2 regions of the Clostridium chauvoei genome follow, and region 2 is predicted to be linked to the other one. Evidence: riboswitches for the same ligand, from Rfam matches in the RefSeq annotation. Region 2 holds a riboswitch; the other holds the start of a gene.
What was found. A riboswitch is a leader RNA that binds a small molecule or an ion and turns the genes downstream of it on or off. The one in region 2 is predicted to bind magnesium.
Positions count from the first base shown of each region.

Region 1: another riboswitch for magnesium. It lies ahead of mgtE (magnesium transporter); the one in region 2 lies ahead of BTM21_RS08770 (P-type ATPase actuator domain-containing protein).

Region 1 is NZ_CP018624.1:925,999-937,298, forward strand. It holds gene BTM21_RS04300 (metallophosphoesterase) at 113-1,075, shown strand; gene BTM21_RS04305 (dipeptidase) at 1,087-2,019, shown strand; gene ymfI (elongation factor P 5-aminopentanone reductase) at 2,034-2,777, shown strand; gene BTM21_RS13910 (hypothetical protein) at 2,846-3,001, shown strand; gene BTM21_RS04320 (anti-sigma factor domain-containing protein) at 3,140-3,433, shown strand; gene BTM21_RS04325 (anti-sigma-I factor RsgI family protein) at 3,440-3,955, shown strand; gene BTM21_RS04330 (hypothetical protein) at 4,089-4,418, shown strand; gene BTM21_RS04335 (hypothetical protein) at 4,544-5,008, shown strand; gene BTM21_RS04340 (AAA family ATPase) at 5,162-5,701, shown strand; gene BTM21_RS04345 (DNA topoisomerase III) at 5,819-8,002, shown strand; M-box (ykoK) riboswitch at 8,055-8,216, shown strand; gene mgtE (magnesium transporter) at 8,385-9,728, shown strand; fluoride riboswitch at 9,776-9,837, shown strand; gene BTM21_RS04355 (cation:proton antiporter) at 9,898-11,130, shown strand; gene BTM21_RS13655 (hypothetical protein) at 11,246-11,300, shown strand, end outside.
Region 2 is NZ_CP018624.1:1,859,682-1,870,981, reverse strand. It holds partial or broken gene BTM21_RS08815 (BMP family lipoprotein) at 1-385, shown strand, start outside; gene BTM21_RS08810 (ABC transporter ATP-binding protein) at 559-2,088, shown strand; gene BTM21_RS08805 (ABC transporter permease) at 2,078-3,190, shown strand; gene BTM21_RS08800 (ABC transporter permease) at 3,192-4,145, shown strand; gene BTM21_RS08795 (rhodanese-like domain-containing protein) at 4,297-4,623, shown strand; gene BTM21_RS08790 (DUF975 family protein) at 4,673-5,275, shown strand; gene BTM21_RS08785 (patatin-like phospholipase family protein) at 5,465-6,415, shown strand; gene BTM21_RS08780 (cyclase family protein) at 6,476-6,790, shown strand; gene BTM21_RS08775 (SUV3 family DEAD/DEAH box RNA helicase) at 6,965-8,722, shown strand; M-box (ykoK) riboswitch at 8,773-8,934, shown strand; gene BTM21_RS08770 (P-type ATPase actuator domain-containing protein) at 9,233-9,838, shown strand; partial or broken gene BTM21_RS08765 (glycerophosphodiester phosphodiesterase) at 9,865-10,580, shown strand; gene BTM21_RS08760 (MATE family efflux transporter) at 10,638-11,300, opposite strand, start outside.

The sequences.
Region 1 (11,300 bases), 930 kb from region 2:
TTGTACAAAAATCAACTATATTATATATATTTAAAATAAAAAATAATAAAAAAATCACAATAAAACTCTAGATTGAATAATATATTATGTTATTAATAATTATGGAGTTTTTATGTTTAGAAAATTAAATTGTTTATATGATACAGCTAAGGAGATTGAGTTTGATAATAGTTCAAAATTAGTATTTATATCAGATGTTCATAGAGGAGATTGTACTTATTATGATGCACAATTACCAAATAAAAATTTATATAAAGCCGCATTGTACCACTATTATAAAAAGGGGTTTACATATGTGGAAGTAGGGGATGGAGAAGAACTTTGGAAAAATAAAAATTGCAATGATATTTCATATTGTTATGAAGATATTTTTAAAATACTTAATAAGTTTAAGGAAAATAATAGAATTTTTATGATTTATGGAAATCATGATATAATAAAAAAAAGAGGGAATTTTTATGCTAAGCAATATAAAGCTTTAAAAAAAGTTGGAGCTGATTATGGAAAAGAATTTCTCATTTTTATAAAAGAGTTAAAGTTTTATGAAGCTTTAAACTTTAAATACATGCCTATAAATGAAAAGTTTTTAGTTACCCATGGTCATCAAGTAGATTTTATTAATTCATCTCTTTGGATGTTATCTAGATTTTTAGTAAGATATGTTTGGAAATTTTTAAATGGATTAGCAGGGTTTAAAGACCCAACTAGTCCAGCTAAAAGTAATACTAAAGGAAATAAGGTTGATAGAAAACTTGAAAGATGGGCAAAAGAAAATGGGAAAATGATTCTTTGTGGTCATACTCATAATAGTAGATTACCAGGAAAATACGAGCCGCCATATTTAAATGATGGATGTTGTGTATTACCATATGCTATGACATCTATAGAAATTGAAAATGGGAAAGTATCATTAATTAAATGGGGTGTAGAGGTACAAGAAGAAGGGAATTTATGTGTAAAAAGAAGAGTAATTTATGGACCTTTAAATGTAGAGGAATATCTACTATGGGCACGAAAAGAACGAGATAGAATGCTTAGGGAAGCTGAAAGTGAAAAAAATAAAAAAAGAAAGTAGGAATTAGAAAAATGACAACAATTGATTTACATTGTGACACAGCCAGCAGATTATTATATGAAAATTTAAATTTAAAGGAAAGTATTTGCAAGGTAGATATACAAAAACTTAAAAAATCTAAAGCATTAGCACAAGTTTTTGCAAATTTTATAGAACTTAATATAGTAGATGATCCATATAAAGAATTTATAAAAATGTATAATAATCTTATAAAAGAGATAGATAAGAATTCAAAGGATATAACTTTAGTTAGAAATTTACAAGAGTTAGAAGAAGCTAATAAAATAGGGAAAATAGGAGCTTTTTTAGCTATTGAAGAAGGAGAGGTACTTCAAGGAAAAGTAGAAAGAGTTAAAGAAATTTATGAACTTGGAATAAGATTTTTAACTTTAACGTGGAATTTTAAAAATAGTATAGGGTACCCAAATAAAGATTTTAAATATAAAGATATGGGTTTAACAGAGAGAGGAAAAGAAATAGTTTGCGAAATGGAGAGATTAGGTATAATACCAGATTGCTCACATTTATCAGATGGAGGATTTTATGACTTAGTTGAAATATGTAAAAAACCATTTATAGCAACACATTCAAATGCTAGAGCAATTACCAATCATTCAAGAAATCTAACAGATGATATGATAGTTAAGCTTTCAAATAAAGGCGGAGTAATGGGATTAAATTTCTGTGCACCATTTTTAGGAGAAAAAGATATACCCAAAATAGAAGATATGATAGCACATATAAAGCATATAAAAAATATAGGGGGAATAGATGTTTTAGCTATAGGAACTGATTTTGATGGTATAGAAAATGAAGTAGAAATTAAAAATATAGGAGAAATGGGGATTCTTGCAGAAGCTCTAATTAGAGAAGGCTTTAAGGAAAGTGAAATAGATAAAATATTTTACGGAAATGTAAAAAGAGTATTAAAAGAATGTTTATAATATAGGAGAAAAAAATGGGAAACTTACAAGGAAAAGTGGCTTTAGTTACTGGGGCTTCAAGAGGGATAGGTAAAGCAATAGCTATTGAATTAGCAAAAGAAGGAGCTTCAGTTATAATAAATTATTCAAAGGATGATAATGGAGCAGAGGTAACATTAGCAGAAATAATAGCAAAAGGTGGATATGGAAAACTTTTAAAAGGTGATATATCTTCTTTTGAAACAGCTAGAAACATAATAGACCAAATTATTGAGAGTTTTGGAAAGATAGATATAGTTGTAAATAATGCAGGTAGATCAACTATCGGATTATTCATGGATTCGTCTTTTGAAGATATAAATAATTTAATAGGAACTAATCTTCTAGGAGCAATGTATTTAAGTAAACATGCACTTCCACATATGATAAGAAGAGGCCAAGGAAATATAATAAATATCTCATCTATGTGGGGAGAAGTTGGAGCATCTTGTGAAGTAGTTTATTCAACAACTAAAGGTGGAATAAATTTATTTACTAAAGCTTTAGCTAAAGAAGTTGCACCTATGGGAGTTAGAGTAAATGCTATAGCACCAGGAGTTATTGATACAGATATGAATTCTTTTTTAGGGGTAGATGAAAAAAAAGAATTAGAAGAAGAAATACCTTCAGGTAGATTTGGAAAAACATCAGAAATAGCTAAAGCAGTAATATTTTTATGTAATGACCAATGTAATTATTTAACTGGTCAAATAATAAGAATTGATGGGGGATTAATATAAAAATAGTCCCTAAAAGTATAATTGTATATGTATATTATATTGATAAATAAAAAGGTGGATATATTACAATGATACATAATGTAGAAAAAGACTTGGGGAAGGACTATAAAGGGAATATTAATCAATTAATAGAGGAATATATGCCTTTTATTATTAAGGCTATATCAGAGACAACAGGAAGATATGTATCTTTAGAAAATAGTGAAGAAAAAAGAGGTTACTAATAAAAAAAATATCCTTACGATTTACTGTAACAGAAAAAGTAATAAAAAGAAGTAAGAAGTTTATTACTACAGTAGTGATTATTTATTATAAAAATTTTAGAAATCTAAAATTATGGATAAAAGGATAGGAGGATATTTATGTTTAAAGGACTTGTAATGGAGATAAAGAATAATACTGCTATAGTTATGAAGGATGATGGAAGTATTATAAAAATTAAATACAAAGATGGTATTAATGTTGGAGATAAGATAATTTTTTTAAAGGAAGATATTATAGATATTAAAAATTATGGATATAAAAAAATTTTAAGTATTGCCGCGTTATTTATGGTAGCTATTTTATTATATTTAAACTTTAAACCTACAGATTTATATGCTGTAGTTAGTTTAGATGTTAATCCAAGTATCGATTTAAAGTTAGATAAAAATTAAAATATAATTGAAGTAAAGGGTATTAATGATGACGGAAAAATTATTGATTTTAAAGATATAAAAGGTAAAAATATAAATGATGGGATGCTAGAAATAAAACATAAATTAATAGAAAAGAATTATATTTCTAAAAATAAAACAATACTCTTTGGATTTGCTTTTAATAGTAATTCTGATGATATAGAATATGAAGATAAAGTAAAAATGATTATAAAAAATAACTTTAATGATAATAAGATTGCCTTTTTAAAAGGAGATAGCAATAGTATAAATAATGCTGATAATAAAGGTATATCTTTAGGAAGATATGAAGCATCTTTAGATTTTCATGATGATAAGTTAGAAGATATGATAGAAAATCTATCTGTAGAAGAAATATTAAATGCAATAAAAAATAAAGATAAGTATATATTCTGGAATAGTGATATTGAAGAAGAGCTTAAAGATGAATTAGAAGATAAAAACGACGTTGATGATAATAATGATGATTTAGAACATAATGAAAATGATGATTTAGATTAATAACTTTAGACAGGAAATAAAATTTATTTCCTGTTTTTTTTATAAAAATATATAAAAAGGTACCTAAATTTATTTTCATATAGGTATTATATATTGAAAGTTAGTAACATGAAAAATTAGGAGGAATAATATTATGAAAAAAGGATTAATAGCTTTAATTTTAGGTACAATAATTATTGGTGGAGGAACAGTAGGAGTAAATGCTTTATCAAATAATGATTTTAGAAAAGAAATAGAAAACAAAAGTTATTCAGACGATATAGATGATAAGTTAGAAGATGAAATGGAAAGAAAAGCATTAGAAGAAATAAAAGATAGATTAGGAATAAAAGATAATGAGTGGAGAACATATGATGAATTAGAAGATATAATTGAAAATAAATTAGGTATTGAGGATATTGAAGATTTAATAGAAAAAGAATTAGGTTTAGATAATAATGATGACATAGATGATATAGATTAAGATAGATAGCTATAAATTTGGGTTTTATTACTTGGATTTATAGCTTTTAAATTTTAAAAATAAATATAATATATTATTTCAGAGATACTATTTAGTATAAAGTTTTATAGTATGGAGGATATTATATGGAGCAAGAAAATATAAATAATAAAATTTTTAGAAAATATATTATAGATTATCTAGGAAAATATCATTTTTATGATGAAGAGGAGTTTAAAAAATCAAGAGATGATTGGGAATATATTTTAGATAATTTAAAGGAAAGTAACAGATTTGATTATAATGGATCATCCTTTACTTTTACTAAGTTTGGAAGCATATCAGAAGGAAAAACAGAAAAAGATGTAAGCATAGAGGTTGAAGATAATAATATAAATGTAAAAATAAATAATGAAACTGTACATTTAGATTTAATATATAAATTAGAAGTTAAAAAATTGGAAGATCATTTTAGAATTGCTACTAGAATAAGTGAAAAAGGAGACTCCATTTCTTGTTTATTATATATTAATTTAGAAGAGGGAGAAGATTTTATAGATTCATTAAATTATATAAAAAAATTACAACAAGAATATGCAAAACCTAGATAATAAATGTCTTAAAAATGAGAATAAAAGAGAATTTTATTAATCGTAACATTTACATTGCCTAAAAATAAGATATAATAGGATATTTTAATATTGAATATTTATTTTTAGGGAGTATAATAATTCTATTACATAAAGATTAGGGGGATTAACTTAATGAAAAGAATAAAAGGAGTACTTAGCTCTATAATAATAGCTATGGTTTCAATAACATTAATTTCTTGTTCAGGCCCTATAAATGCACCAGAGGAAAAGCCTAAAAAAGAAGAAGCATCAAGTGATGCAGCTATATTTGAAAAGGTAAATGAAGTAATAGATAGTAAAAAAATATCTGAAAAAAAAGAAGAAATTAAAAATAAACTTAATGAAAATCAAAATGAAACTAAAGATATTATAAATATTGATGATATTGATGAATTAAAGAGTACGTTGAAAGATACAAAAAAAAGTGTAGATAAATTAAAAACTTTTAATGATAAAGAAAAAATTGAAGCTAACATAAATAACATAACTAATAACATTGATACTTTAAAAGAAAAAGTACAAAAAGATGGGAAAATAGATAGCAATATAAAAAGTGAAGTTGATGATTTAAAAAAATCAATTGAAGAAGTAACATCTAAGTTAGATAAAGAAAAAATTGATACTAATAAGTTAAATGAAATAAAAAATAAATTAGAAGATATAACCAATTAGTAAAAGCTATAGATCTTTAATAGGTCTATAGCTTTTTATTTTAATTAGAAAAGTTGATTAAATAACTTTTACATAGTACTATGAAGTATAGACGTTAAGAGAAGGAAGGAATTTATAATGGGAAAAATATTAGTTTTAGCAGAAAAACCAAGTGTAGGTAGAGATATTGCTAAGGTTTTAAAGTGTAATCAAAATAAAGGTTCATATATTGAAGGAAATAAATATATAATAACATGGGCATTAGGTCATTTAGTAGGTCTTCAAGATCCAGAAGGATATGATAATAAGTATAAAACTTGGAGTATGGATACGTTACCTATGTTGCCTAAATATATGAAATTAACAGTTCTTAAAAAGACAGGAAAGCAATTTAATGAAGTAAAAAAGGTTATGACTAGAGGAGATGTAGATGAAATAATTATAGCAACAGATGCTGGAAGAGAAGGGGAACTTGTAGCACGTTGGATTATAGAAAAGATAGGATGTAAAAAGCCAATTAAGAGATTATGGATATCATCTCAAACTAATAAAGCTATTTTAGATGGATTTAATAATTTAAAGCCAGGAAAAGCCTATGAAAATCTTTATAAAGCAGCAGTATGTAGAGCAGAAGCAGATTGGATTGTTGGTCTTAATGTAACAAGAGCGTTAACATGTAAATATAATGCACAACTTTCAGCAGGAAGAGTACAATCACCAACTTTAGCAATGATAGTAGAAAGAGAAGAAGAAATAAAGAGCTTTAAACCTAAAGAATATCATACTATAAATGCAAAGTCAGATAAGTGTAATTTTACTTGGGTTAATAAAGATAATAATGGAAGAATTTTTGACTTAGAATTTAGTAAAAAGGTTGAAAATAAACTTAAAGGTTCAAATATAAATATAGTAAATGTTAATAGTAAGGATAAAAAAGCTTATCCTAAACCACTTTATGATTTAACAGAACTTCAAAGAGACTGTAATAGACTTTGGGGATTTTCTGCAAAACAAACTTTAAATGTAATGCAAAGATTATATGAAAATTATAAGGTTTTAACATATCCAAGAACAGATTCAAGATATATAACTACAGATATAGTAGGAACTTTAAAAGATAGAATAAAAGCAGTAGGTATTGGAGAATATAGAGCAATTTGTGAAAATCTTTTAAGAAAAGATATTAAAGGAAACAAGAGTTTTGTAGATAATTCAAAAGTATCTGATCACCACGCTATAATTCCAACGGAAGAAAGAGGAAACTTAGCTCTTTTAAGTTCAGATGAAAGAAAAGTTTATGATTTAGTAGTAAAAAGATTTTTAAGTCATCTTATGTCAGCATATATTTATATAGAAACTACTTTAGAAGGAGAAGTAAACGGAGAAAGACTTCTAGCTAAAGGAAAAATAGAAAAGGATAAGGGATGGAAAAAGCTTTACGATAAAGTAGCTGAAGATGAATCTTCAGATGATATAAAAGAACAAACTCTTCCTGTTATAAATAAAGGAGAAGTTTTAAAGATTAAAAATATAGAAGTCAAAAAGAACTTTACAACGCCACCAGCTAGATTTAATGAAGCTACATTACTTTCAGCAATGGAAAATCCACAAAAGTATGTTAATGTAGATAAAGCCTCAGCTAAAACATTAAACGAAACAGGTGGACTTGGAACGGTTGCAACAAGAGCTGATATTATAGAAAAGTTATTTAATTCCTTTGTTATAGAAAAGAAAGGAAAGGATATATATCCAACTTCAAAAGGAAAGCAACTTATAGAATTAGTTCCAAGGGATTTAAAATCTCCATTATTAACTGCTAAATGGGAAAAAAGATTAGATGAAATAAGTAAAGGTAAATCAAACTCAAATGATTTTATGAAAGAAATGAGAAATTATTCAATCACTCTTGTTAATGACGTAAAATCAGCTAATAGTAAATTTGTTCATGATAATAAGACAGGAAAGAAATGTCCTAATTGTGGTAAATATCTTCTTGAAGTTAAAGGGAAAAATGGAATAATGAATGTTTGCCAAGATAGAGAGTGTGGATATAGAGAAAGTGTAAGTAGAAATACTAATGCAAGATGTCCTGAATGCAAGAAGAAGTTAGAGCTTAGAGGGCATGGTGAAGGTCAAATATATGTATGTCCAAATAATAATTGTACTTTTAGAGAAAAAGCATCAGTATTTAATAAAAGATTTGATAAAAAATCAGATAAAATGAATAAAAGAGAAGTTAATAATATAATGAAAAAAATGAAAAAAGATGCAGAAGAGGATATAAATAATCCGTTTGCAGAACTTTTAAAAGGATTAAAATAAATTTATATTGACAGATGAGTTTTACTAATGTAATATTAGTTAGTCAATGAAATATAGAATTTGTTAGGTGAGGCTCCTATAAAGAAATACGTTGCTACCCAGAAAAATCTAGAGATTCCAATGGGTTAACAGAAATCATCGCGAAGGTGATTTTTAATGTAACTGACGATTGTCTACGCTCTATAGTGCTAAAGCTCTACGAAATAGAAGGATTGTATAAGACTTTTTGTGTAGAGCAAAAAGTCTTTTTTAATTTTTAAAGAAAAAGGAGATGGTATTAATGGACTCGTATCTGGAGAGAAATTTGGATTTTAATAATTATTGGGGAGAATCTATTTATACCATGTATAATTTATTATCCCTAAATTAAGGGAGGAAAATTATGAAATTAGAAATGAGTAAAGACGAGTTAAGAAGATTTTTATTACATGCACCTCAAGATAAAATTATGAACTATATAGAAGAAATACATCCTGTAGATATATTAGATATATTAAGAGAAGATATAGAAGAGAGAAAAGATATATTAAATAGATTATCAGAAAAATTTATAGCAGCTATTATAGATGAAGCTGATGCAGAAGAAAAATATGACATACTTATGGAGTTTTCAGAAAATAAGCAAAAAAATATAGTTGAAGCAATGTCATCAGATGAATTAACAGATTTGCTTGGAATATTAGATGAGAGTCAAGCGAATAAAATTTTAGCTAAAATGACTGATGAAGACGCAAGGATGGTACGTCAACTTCTAAGTTACGATCCTGATACAGCTGCAGGTATAATGGCTACTGAATTTATATCAATAAAAGAAAATATGACAGTAAGAGAAACTTTTAAATATTTACAATTAACAGCTAAGGATACAGAAAATATATATGATTTATATGTAATAAATTCTTTAGATAAGTTAAAAGGTGTAGTTTCTTTAAAGGATATAGCTACAAGCAATTTTGATACTTTAATTTCAGATATAGTACAAGAAAATTTAGAGAGTATTCCTTATAATATGGATAAGGAGGAAGTAGGACATAGATTTGAAAAGTATGGTTATTTAACAATGCCAGTTGTAGATAGCTTTAATAGACTTTTAGGAATAATAACAGTAGATGATGTAATGCAAATTTTAAGGGATGAAAATACAGAAGATATACATCGTCTTGGTGGAGTTGCAGAAGGAGAAAAGATTAACGGAACTTTGGAGGAATCTATAAAGAGTAGATTACCATGGCTTTTTATAAATCTTTTAACTGCTATTTTAGCATCATCAATAGTAGGAATATTTGAAGGAACTATTGAAAAAGTAGTTTCACTTGCAACATTTATGCCTATAGTTGCAGGAATGGGTGGAAATGCAGGAACTCAAACATTAACAATTATAGTTAGAGGATTAGCCCTTGGAGAATTAAATTATAAAAATGTAAAGCGTGTATTATTTAAAGAGATAGGTGTGGGTGCAGTTACAGGTTTAGTTATAGGATTGATAATTGCAATTTTAGGTTATTTCTGGGAAGGAAAAATTATATTTGGAGTTGTAATAGGTATAGCTATGCTTTTAAATATGATTGTTGCAACTATTTCAGGTTTCTTAGTTCCAATTATATTAAAGAAACTTAAGGTGGATCCAGCTTTAGCTTCATCAGTATTTGTTACTACATTTACAGATGTTTTAGGATTTTTCTTCTTCCTAGGATTAGCAACAATATTTATACATCAATTGATGTAAATTATTTAGTATTTACAATAGAAAAAATATATAGTACAATATATAAATATTATATAGGTGATGGAGTTCACCATTAAATGCTTAAGAAGCTAATGACTCCTACTCTTTTTAAAAAGGGTAGGAGTCTATTTTTTTTAGATAAAATAATACAATAGAAGGAGATAAATATATGACATTTTTAATTTCAATTTTAAGTTTAATAATTATTGGAGTATTAGCATCTTATAGTGGAAAATTAGTAGAAAAAATAAAGCTACCATCATTAATAGGAATGATGATAATAGGGATGGTTATAGGGCCAACATTTTTAAATTTAGTACCTGTGGAGGTAATAAATATTTCTCCTATTATAAAAGATATTGCATTAGTAACTGTTCTTTTTATAGGAGGTCTTGGAATAAGTTTAAGTCAAATGAAAGAAATAGGAAGACCAGCTATTTTGTTAAGTATAATTCCAGCTACTTTAGAGGGACTTACAATAGCATTTTTATCTACGTATTTATTAGATTTTACTTTCATACAAGGAGCTATTTTAGGTTTTATAATTGCAGCTGTAAGTCCAGCTGTGTTAGTTCCATCTATGATTTCATTAATTGATAGAAAACTTGGTGAAGATAAAGCTATTCCTCAAATGTTATTAGTAGGTGCTTCTGCTGATGATACAATAGCAATTACATTATTTACAACATTTTTAGGTGTATATGTACAAGGCCTAGATGGGAAAAATATTTCTATAATGAAACAAATAAGCATGATTCCAATTACTATAGGATTAAGTATTTTTATAGGATGGTTTTTGGCTAAAATAACAACATATTTATTAAAGTACATAAATAGAAAATCTATAAAGGTTTTATTTGCCTATGCTTTATGTATTGCAATGAGGGTAATAGAAAAAAAGTTTGAAATTCAATTATTTAATTCGCTACTTACAATAATGATTTATGGCTTTTTCTTAAGAAATTATGTGGAAGAAGTATCAAGGGATATAATTAAGGTAATGAATAAAATATGGTCTATAGGGAAAATATATTTATTTGCATTTGTTGGAATGGCTATAAATCCAAGTTTAGTAGGAGAGTTTTTTGTTATTGGGATAGTTCTATTAATTTTTTCTTTAAGCATTAGGTCTATAGGAGTATTAATTTCGCTTTTAGGAACCAATCTTAATAAAAAAGAAAAACTTTTTTGTATTATAGCTTATTTACCTAAAGCAACAGTACAATCAGCAAAAGCAGGAATTCCACTTCAAATGGGTGTAGTAGGAGGAGAAATAATGCAAGCTATAGCAATTTTAAGTGTTTTAATAACTGCACCTATAGGAGCAATTGGAATTAAATTAACTTCTGGAAAGTGGTTAAGCAAAGGACAGAAAATGATTACAATTAAAATAAATATATAAAATTTATACTAATTAAGGAAAAAAAGATATAAAATGGTATACAAATTTTAAAAGTGTGATAAAATATATAAGTATTTAATTTTTGATAAAAAGAGAAATAGGAGTGGTATGGTTTATGAAAAATAATAATTTATCTTTTCAATGTAATAAGTGTGGACATATTTTAAATA
Region 2 (11,300 bases):
AGCTATATTCTGTTCAGCAGGTGCAACTGGAGTAGGTGCTATAAACGAAGCTAAGAGTAGAGCTACAAAAGGTGAAGAAGTATGGGTTATTGGAGTTGATGTTGACCAATATACTCACGGTATTTACGAAGGGGACAAATCAGTTATTTTAACTTCAGCAATGAAGAGAATTGATAACGCAGCTGCTGATATGATTAAAGCAGAAAAAGAAGGTAACTTCCCAGGTGGAGATACTATAGTTTATGATGTTACTAACAATGGTGTTGGTATTCCAGATGAAAATCCAAACTTAAGCGAAGATACTACAAAGACAGTTAAAGAAGTAGTAGAAAAGATTAAGAATGGTGAAATTAAAGTATCAGCTGAAAAAGGTGATTTACTATAATATAAAATGCTAATTAAGGTTTGCTTTAGCAAGGCAAAAATAAAATAAGGGCTATTTTAGGAAGAATTATATAAAAAAAAGACGGTTCTTCCGTCTTTTTTTATATACGATAATTTGGTAAATACGGGAATTGATGTCTTATTTTGTGTTAGATTTAAGAAGGAGGAGTTAGCATGGAATATGTAGTAGAGATGCTTAATATTCGTAAGGAGTTTCCGGGGATTGTTGCAAATGATAACATTACTCTTCAACTAAGAAAAGGTGAAATTCATGCTTTACTTGGTGAAAATGGTGCAGGAAAATCGACTTTAATGGGAGTTTTATTTGGAATGTATCAACCTGAAGTTGGTAAGATAAAAATAAGAGGTAAGGAAGTAAAAATAAGCAATCCAAATGTTGCGAATGATTTAGGAATAGGAATGGTTCATCAACATTTTAAACTTGTTAGCAATTTTACTGTAACAGAAAATATAATTTTAGGATTAGAGCCTAAAAAGGGATTGGTTGTAGATATTAAGTCAGCAGCTAAAAGAATAGAAGAGTTATCAAAACAATATGGATTAAATGTAGATCCTTATGCAAAAATAGAGGATATTTCTGTAGGAATGCAGCAACGTGTTGAAATACTAAAAATGCTTTATAGAAACGCAGAAGTCTTAATATTTGATGAACCTACTGCAGTTTTAACACCACAAGAAATACAAGAATTAATAAAAATAATGAAGGGTCTTGTTCAAGAAGGAAAATCAATAATAGTAATTACCCATAAATTAAAAGAAATAAAAGAAGCTGCGGATAGATGTACAGCTATACGTAGAGGAAAATACATAGGAACAGTTGATGTAAAAACCACTAGTGAAGCTGAAATGGCAAAAATGATGGTTGGTAGAGAGGTTTCATTTAAGGTAGATAAAAGTGAAGCTAAGCCTAAAGATATCGTTATGAGTATTAAAAATCTTTCAGTAATGAATAATAAAAAGGTATTAGGTTTAAAAAACTTTTCATTAGATATAAGAAGAGGCGAGATTGTAGGTATTGCTGGGGTTGAAGGAAATGGACAAACTGAACTTGTAGAAGCAATAACAGGACTAAGACCTGTAGACTCAGGAAATATAATTTATAATAACGAAGATATAACTGCAATTCCAGTTAGAAATAGGGTTGAAAAAGGTATAGCTCATATACCTGAAGATAGACATAAGAGAGGATTAGTTCTTGATTATACAATAGAAGAAAATATGGTTTTAGAATCATATAATAAAAAGCCTTTTTCAAAAAATGGATTATTAAATAAACAAGCAATAAAAGAACATGCTCAAAAAATAATAGATACTTTTGATGTAAGATCTGGAGAAGGGGCTGATTCAATAGCTAGAACTTTATCAGGTGGAAATCAACAAAAAGCTATTATAGGTAGAGAAGTTGAATTAAATCCAGAATTATTACTTGCTGTACAACCAACAAGAGGTCTTGATGTTGGATCAATAGAGTATATTCATAAAAGATTAGTAGAGCAAAGAGATAATGGAAAAGCTGTCTTGCTTATATCTTTAGAATTAGATGAGATACTAAATGTAGCAGATAGAATTGCTGTTATAAATAATGGTGAATTAATTGGTATAGTGAATTCAAAAGAAACAAATGAAAATGAAATAGGTCTTATGATGGCAGGAGTAAAGGAGGAAAAGAACCATGAAGAATAGAGGTTTAAAATCCATTCTTGCAGTTATACTAGGGTTATTAGCTGGAGCAATCCTAATGGCGATTATAGGAAGTAATCCAATAGAAGGATATAGTTATTTATTCCAAGGTGGATTAAAGAATATAGAAAGAATAGCTAATACAGTAGCAACAGCTACTCCACTTATTCTTACTGGACTTTCAGTAGCTTTTGCCTTTAGAACAGGTTTATTTAATATAGGTGCAGCAGGACAAATGCTGTGTGGAGGTCTTTGTGCAACAGCAGTTGGATTAACAGTAAATCTTCCAAGACCATTGTTGTTAATAACAATGATTTTAGCTGGTTTCTTAGGAGGAGCACTTTGTGCAGCTATTCCAGGGATACTTAAGGCTAGATATAATGTTAATGAAGTTGTTTCAACAATTATGATGAATTGGATATCCTATTGGGTTGTATATTATACAATACCAGCTTACTTTAAAGGTGCTTTCTTAGAAACAGAATCAGCTAAACTATCAGCTGAAGCTTCATTACAAGCCCCTTGGATTTCAGAATTATTTCAAGGGTCTTTTATAAACTATGGAGTTTTAATTGCAATTATAGCTGTTATAATAATTGGATTTATTTTAAATAGAACAGTTCTTGGATATGAATTAAAGGCAGTTGGATTTAATAGATATGCAGCTGAATACTCAGGAATGCCAGTAAAGAGAAATATAGTAATTTCTATGATGATAGCAGGAGGACTTGCAGGGCTTGCAGGTGTTGCTCAATATGCAGGTAATGTAGCAAATATGCAAATAGGTGTTACACCATCTCAAGGTTTTGACGGGATTGCTGTAGCGCTACTTGGTGCTAACTCTCCAATTGGAGTTTTATTTGCAGCATTATTCTTTGGACTTTTATATACAGGCAAAGGATTTATGAGTGCCATGACATCTATTCCTCCTGAAATAGCTGATACAATTATGGCTACAATTATTTATTTTGCTGCAACAAGTGCAGTAGTGGATAAGGTTTTTGATAAATTTAGACGTAGAAAGGTTCAAATGAATACTGATAAACTAGTAGAAGAAGATCCGTCTGTTATAGATAATAAAAATAAAAGAAAGGGGGATAAATAATATGTGGGATACAATACAACAAATATTTCCATATGCTATTGCATTTACAATTCCTCTTTTAATAGCAGCATTAGGAGCTTTATTCTGTGAAAGAAGTGGTATAGTAAATGTAGGACTTGATGGGCTTATGATTATAGGTTCCTTTGCAGGGGCATTTACAATAGTAAAATTACAAGAAAAGATGCCAGGAAGTTCACTTCCATTATGGATTGGACTTTTAGTAGCAATGTTAGCTGGAATGTTATTTTCATTATTACATGCATTTGCAAGTATAAATTTAAATGCTAATCAAGTTATTAGTGGTACTGCCATAAATATGATTGCAGGATCATTAACAATATTCTTAGCAAGAACTATTACAGGTAGTGGTAATATAAGAATTACTAGAGGTTTTATTCCTAAAGATGTACCAGTACTTTCAGATATTCCGATAATTGGAGATTTATTCTTTAGCAATAGCTATACTACGACTTGGATAGTATTAGGAATATTAGCAATAAGTATATTTATACTTTATAAAACAAGTTTTGGATTAAGATTAAGAGCTTGTGGAGAACATCCTCAAGCAGCTGATGCAGCAGGTATAAACGTCTATAAAATGAGATATATAGGAGTTATGATTTCAGGAGCATTTTCTGCTTTAGGTGGAGTAATAATTCTAGTAACATACTCAGGAGAATTTAATGGAAGTGTTTCAGGATTAGGATTCCTTGCTTTAGCGGCATTAATCTTTGGTCAGTGGAAACCTCTTGGAATATTAGGGGCAACATTATTCTTTGGATTTGCAGCTACAGTTGCTAATGTGTCACAAGTTATACCAACATTAGCTACAATTCCACCAGTTATATTAAAAGTATTCCCTTATGCTATAACATTATTAGCATTGATACTATTCTCAAAATCATCACAAGCACCAAAGGCTGCTGGTGAACCATTTGATGCAGGGAAACGTTAATTTTTTCAAAAGTGAGGAAAATGAATTTTTATTTTCCTCACTTTTTTGCAATTCAAAAAATAATATAATTAAATATAAAATTACAAATAGAATTATTGAATTTTAAATATTAGAAGATTATAATTAGTTTTAATTAATTAAACTTAAAGAGGTGAGAATTTTGAAATATACAAAATCTATTAGTAATAGACAAGCAGAAAATTTAATAAAAGAAAATAATAAACTTTTAATATTGGATGTAAGAAGATTTGCTGAATTTAAAGAAAATAGAATACCTAATTCAATAAATATACCAGTTGATGATTTGGAGTGGGAGCTAGAAGATTTAGAAGAACATAAAGATACACCAATACTAGTTTATTGCAAAGTAGGAATGAGAAGTAGTGTAGCTTGTGATATATTAGAAAATGAAGGGTTTACAAAATTATACAATCTTAGAGGGGGAATTTTAGATTATACTGGTTTTATAGAAGAATAAAAAATAAGTTTATTATATATAATACTATATAATAAATAGGAGGTATAGTATGAAAAGTAGAGCTGAATTGAAAGCTAATGCTAAAGATCAATTGAGAGGAAACTGGGGAATTGCAATACTTACTTGTTTTGTTTATCTTATTATTATAAATAGTATAAGCTATAGTGAAATGATATTCGATGGAAGTATAGAAATATTTGTAGATGTAGTATCGCTATTATTAGGAGGAGTGCTAGCTTTAGGATTAAGTAAATTTCTATTAAACTTAACAAGAAAAGATAACAGTGCTAGATTTTATGATCTTTTTTCAGGATTTAATATTTACTTTAAAACTCTAGGACTAAATATATTAATTACTATTATAGTAATATTAGGAATGATATTTCTAATAGTGCCAGGAGTTATATTTGCAATGATGTTTTCACAAGCATATTTTATTTTAAGTGAGGATAATGAAAAGGGAATTATCCAATGCTTATCAGAAAGTAAAGAAATGATGATAGGACATAAACTTGATTATTTTGTTTTAAATTTAAGTTTCATTGGATGGTGGATAGTAAGTGCATTAACTTTCGGAATAGGAGCATTATGGGTACATCCTTATCAAAAAATGACAGAAGCAAACTTTTATTTAGACCTTAAAAATAATTAGTAAATTCAGAGGTAATATTTCACTAAAATTAAAGTGAGATATTACCTTTTTTAGAAGATAAGAAGTATATTATAAGAAAAAACAAAGAAGATTAATATATTATCAATTTTTGAAAAAATAGAGGAATTAAATTATAATAATGTATATATTAAAATAAGATATTAGGTATAGTTTAAATAGGGGGATAAAATGAAAATTGGGTTAGTATTATCAGGTGGTGGCGGAAAAGGAGCTTATGAGTTAGGCGTTTGGAAAGCTCTAAAAGAACTTGGAATAGATAAATATATAGAAGTGTTTTCAGGTGCATCAATAGGAGCCTTTAATGCTGTACTATTTGCACAGGATGATATAGATGCAGCAGAGGAATTATGGGACGAAGTAACTATGGACAAGCTAGTTCCTATAGGTAAAATTGAACTTTTTAAAAAAGGATTAGAGCTTGCAATTGGAGGTAAATATTTAAATATAGCTAAAAAATATATGCTTCAAAAATTAGAAGAAGGAACGGTTCCAAAGGATGGAGCGAAAGAAATAATAGATAAATATTTAGATGTATCAAAAGTAAAAGAACGTAATAAAATATGTTACGCAGCATGTACAGAATTACCAGAATTCAAAGCGAAATATTTTAAGATAAATGATTTTAATGATGAAATATCAAAAGAAATGATAGTGGCATCAGCTTCATTACCACTTATATATGATTGTACAGAGATTTTAGGAAATAAGTATATAGATGGAGGAGTATCGGATAACACTCCTATTAAGCCTGTATATGAAGAAGGATGTGACATTATAATAGTAGTTTTACTATCTAAAGAAGCTGGAATAGATAGATCATTATATCCTAATAGCAAAATAATAGAGCTTGCACCAAAAAACCTAGATGAAAGCGTAATTAAGGGGACTTTAAATTTAGATGAGCAATCAAAGCGAGTAAGGATAAGAGAAGGCTATTATGATACAATGGATCTACTTCAACCTATTATGTTAATGTCAGAATTTAAGTTTAAAAAAGATGAAGAGGAAAAATATAAGAAACTTTTTAAAACTTACAATTGGGTTAAGAATAAATTTTATAATAAGGAAAATAGAAAGAATTCATATAGAAATAACTTAGAAAAAGATATAGAAATGTAAAAGGCTCAGTATATTAAGAGCCTTTTTTACATACTTAGTAATATAAGAAGGAGATAAATTATGAAGATAGTAGATTTATCACATGAAATTCAGTATAATATGACAGTTTACTCAGATGATGAAAGACCAATATTTAATGATATTTCAAAGATAAAAATATCTGGTTATAATGAAAAAAGTATTAATATATGTTCTCATACAGGAACTCATATAGATTCTCCTATACATATGATTTTATTTAAAGAAGGAAAGTTAATAATAGAAAATTTAACAAACTTAGATAGTCTTCCTAATGAATTTATGTTTATAGCAACACCACTTAAATTTAAAGATTCAGATGGCTGTCCTGTTAGAGCAATTGGATTAGTAGAATAGCCCATAGAATATAACTTTAAGGGATATTTAATGTTAATTAGTATAAGTATATATTAATTTTGAATATAATAAATTAAAGGAACAAATAATAGAAGGATTTTTAAACTTTATAAGGAATATTCTCAATTAGGAGAAAAATTTTACTAATATAGTAAAAACTTAAGAGGTGAGAAGTTGAAAAAGAATGCATTACAAAGAGATTTTAAAAAGCTTAAATCTCAAATAAATCAAATTGAAGAAATAGTTCATAATTCAAAACCAGGGGCTTTAATAGAACACGAGTCAGCAATACGTAAAAAACTAAGACAGCTTAAGACTATGGAAAATGAAGGCTTTAAAGAATATGATAATTTATATGAAAGATACGAAGAATTATTAGAATATATATCTAAAAAAATGTTAGATGATTATAATAGAAAAAATAATACTGATTTTGACTTTTATCAAGTATTAAGAGGAAATTATAATGTTTTTATTAACTCAGGGTTTATGACATTATTAACTAAGCATCATATACCTAAATTAATTTCTCAAGAGTTTGAAGAAAACTTTCCAGCAAACCCTAAAGATGAGTATAGTGCTGCAAGAAGTATGAAAAGAAAATTTTTCATACATTTAGGGGAAACGAATACAGGGAAAACTTATAATGCAATGGAACGTTTAAAAGTTGCTAAGAAGGGAATATATTTATCACCTCTTAGAATATTAGCTTTAGAAAACTATGAAAGATTAAATAATGAAGGTGTGATATGCAATTTATTAACTGGAGAAGAAGAATTAATTAAAGAGGGTGCTACACATACCTCTTGCACTATAGAAAAAGCTAACTTAAATGAGGAATATGATATTGCTATAATTGATGAAATTCAAATGATAGATGATTCACAAAGAGGTGCAGCTTGGAGTAGAGCTTTGCTTGGTTTAAGATGCAAAGAAATTCATGTATGTGGAGCTTTAAATGCTAAAGAAATATTAGAAACTATTATAAAAGATTGCGATGATGATTTTGAATTTAAAGAATATAAAAGAAATATACCTTTAGAAGTTCAAAATAGAAATTTTAATAATTCAGAAGCAGAGGAAGGAGATGCTATAGTAGTATTTTCAAAAAAGAAAGTATTAAGTCTTGCAGAACAGTATTCTAGTTTAGGAATAAAAGCAAGTATAATATATGGGGATTTGCCACCAGAAGTAAGAAGAAAGCAATATGAGCAATTTATAAATAAAGAAAATAAAATATTAATAACAACTGATGCAATTGGTATGGGGGTAAATTTGCCAATTAAAAGAATAATATTTTTAGATATACAAAAATTTGATGGAGAAGAAATAAGACCATTAACATCTCAAGAAGTTAAACAAGTTGCAGGTAGAGCAGGAAGAAAAGGAATATATGAAGTAGGTTATGTTGCAACAGTAAGGGATAATCAAAGGTTTATAAAAGAAAAGTTAGCAGAAAAGGATATAGTAATAAAAGAAGCAGTAATAGGTCCTTCAGAAGCAATTTTAAAAGTACAAGGATTGCCATTAAATGAAAAATTAGCTTTATGGGCTACAAGAGAAGAAACTCTTGATTTTTATAGAAAAATGGATATAAATGAATATTTAATAATTCTAGAAAACATCAAAAGATATAAACTAAAAGAAAGTATTCAATGGGAATTACTTAAAGTTCCCTTTGACGTTTCAAAGAATGAACTTATGGATACTTTTTTAGATTATGTAGAAGAGTTATTTGTATTAAAAAATAAAACCATTACTAAACCACAATGTTATAAGGGGAATTTAGATGAATTAGAATGTTATTATCAAAGAATAAATATGTACTATTCATTCTGTAAAATTTTTAATTTAGAATTTGATGTTAGTTGGATTTATGATGAAAGATTAGAAGTAAGTGAAGAAATTAACAAAATACTCTTAAGAATTTAGGAATATAGTAACAAATAAAAAAATACTAAATATACTAATAATATAGATTTAAATATCCTCGGTAGGTGAGGTTACTTTAAGGATAAGGATTGATACCGTGAAAGGGTGGAAACACTCTCAGCTGGTTAGCAGATTTTACCGAACAAAGAAGGTTTAATTTAATTCAATTTCATGCCTTAAAGAGCTAAAACTTGAACGAGTAGAGTGTATTTATTAGTTAAAGAATACCCTTGTTTGTTCAAGTACAAACAAGGGTTAATTTTTTTATATATATTTTATGGAGGTGCAAAAATGGAATCAGATCACATATTAGATAGAAATAGTGGAGGAAGAATTAGACTTTATAGGATTAATTTCAAAAAAATTATAGGACCTATCAAAGTAGCTTTTATAACTTAGATAATTTTTTCTCAACTATTTCTTAAATCTAATCTAATGTAATCTCAAAAATGTAAAATAAGGGTTAGCTTTTATAGCTTATTTTACTGATATAATTTTGGAGGTGGATATATGATTGATACAAGAAATAGTAATTTATCTATAGATAAGTTAATTAGATTTAGCAAAATAAATATAAATGAAATCTATAAGATATTAAAAACAAATATAAATGGAATTAGTGAAGAGGAAGCTAGAATACGTATACAAAGGTATGGACCTAATATTATACCTAGTTCATTAAATTTTATAAAAGAAAATAATAAATATTTAAGTTGTATAAGAAATAAAAAGGAAAGAATACTATCAGCAGAAGATATAACTATGGGAGATATAATATGTTTAAAAGAAGGAGATTATATTCCAGCAGACGTTAGGATAATATCTTGCAATGACTTTAGCATAAACCAATATATATTAACAGGAGAAAATACTATAATAAAAAAATATGAAAATATAAGAGGAAATTATTATCAACATAAGGATATAACAGAATTAGATAATATATGTCTCCAAGGAGCAAAAGTTGAAAAGGGTAGGGCTACAGTACTAGTAATTGCTATTGGAAAAGATACCTATTATTCCAAAAATAAAAGACCATCAAATAAAGTATCAAATTTAAAAAGTAGAAAAAGAATATATAAAATAAAAAGTATGATAAAATTATTAGAGATATAATTTTATACAAGAGAGAAGGAATATGGATGGTTTTAAATATTGCTCATAGGGGATATAGTGGAAAATATGATGAGAATACTATAATAGCTTTTAAAAAGGCTATAGAATTTGGAGCAGATGGAATAGAAACGGATGTTCAATTATCGAAAGATGGTATTCCAGTTATAATTCATGATGAAACACTAGATAGGACTACTGATGGAAAAGGATTAGTTAAAAGTTATACTTTAGCTGAATTAAGAAAATTTAAAACTAAAAATAACGAAAAGATTCCTACATTAGAAGAATTATTAATACTATTTAAGGAATCAAAACTAGATATTTTAAATTTAGAATTAAAAATAGTATAGTAAAGTATAAAAATTTAGAAGAAAAAGTACTAGATTTGATTGAAAAATATGAAATAGAAGATAGAATAATTATATCTTCATTTAATCATTATAGTTTATTAAAAGTAAAGGAAATTAATAAAAATATAATAACAGGTGCGTTAACAGAAACTACATTAGTAGATGTATATAAGTACCTAAAAAATATAAAATGTGAATGTTATCACCCTTATTATTATTCTATATTTGATGAAGAGATAATGAGGGAGTTAAAGGAAAACCATATAAAGGTTAATCCTTATACTATAAATAGTGAAATTGATATGAAAAAAGCAATGGAGTTAGGTGTAACAAACATTATAACTAATGAAGTTGAAGTTTTAAATAAGTTAAAATATGAAGTTAGAAAATAATTAAAGTTCAATATAAAAAGGATTATCTAATTAAGCTTAGATAGTCCTTTTATTTTATTATACATTAGAAGTTTTATATGAAGATTTTTTATAAGATATTCTATTTTTAATAAGCAATAATATTGAAATTATTAAACATAGTAACTCAGAAATTAAAGTTGAAATCCATATGCCATTTTCACCAACTAATGAAGTCATAGTAAGGAGAACAATAGTAATTATAATCAGCCCCCTAGATAATGAAATTATTGTTGCATTAAATGGTTTTTCTATAGATGCAAAGTATCCAGAAATTAATACATTAAAACCAAGTATTAAAAAGGCAGTTGAAAATATTCTAAATGCACTCACTGAATAACTAAATAATTCAGGAGAATGACCTTTAAGAAAAATAGCAACAATGTTATTTGCAAAAATTATACATAGTATAAATATAGATATAGAAGATATACCTATTGTTTTTATGCTAATTTTAAGCAAATTTTTAACTATGAAGTTTTCTTTTTTCCCATAGTGAAAACTAGAAAGTGGTTGCATACCTTGAGTTATACCAATCATCGTCATTATTACTAAAGTATTTACATAACAGATAATACTATAAGTTACTATACCATCTTCCCCTATATACTTTAGTATTATTTGATTAAATAATAAAATTACAATTCCAGAAGTTAATTCTGTAAGAGCATCTGGGAATCCTATTGATAATATTCTTCCTAA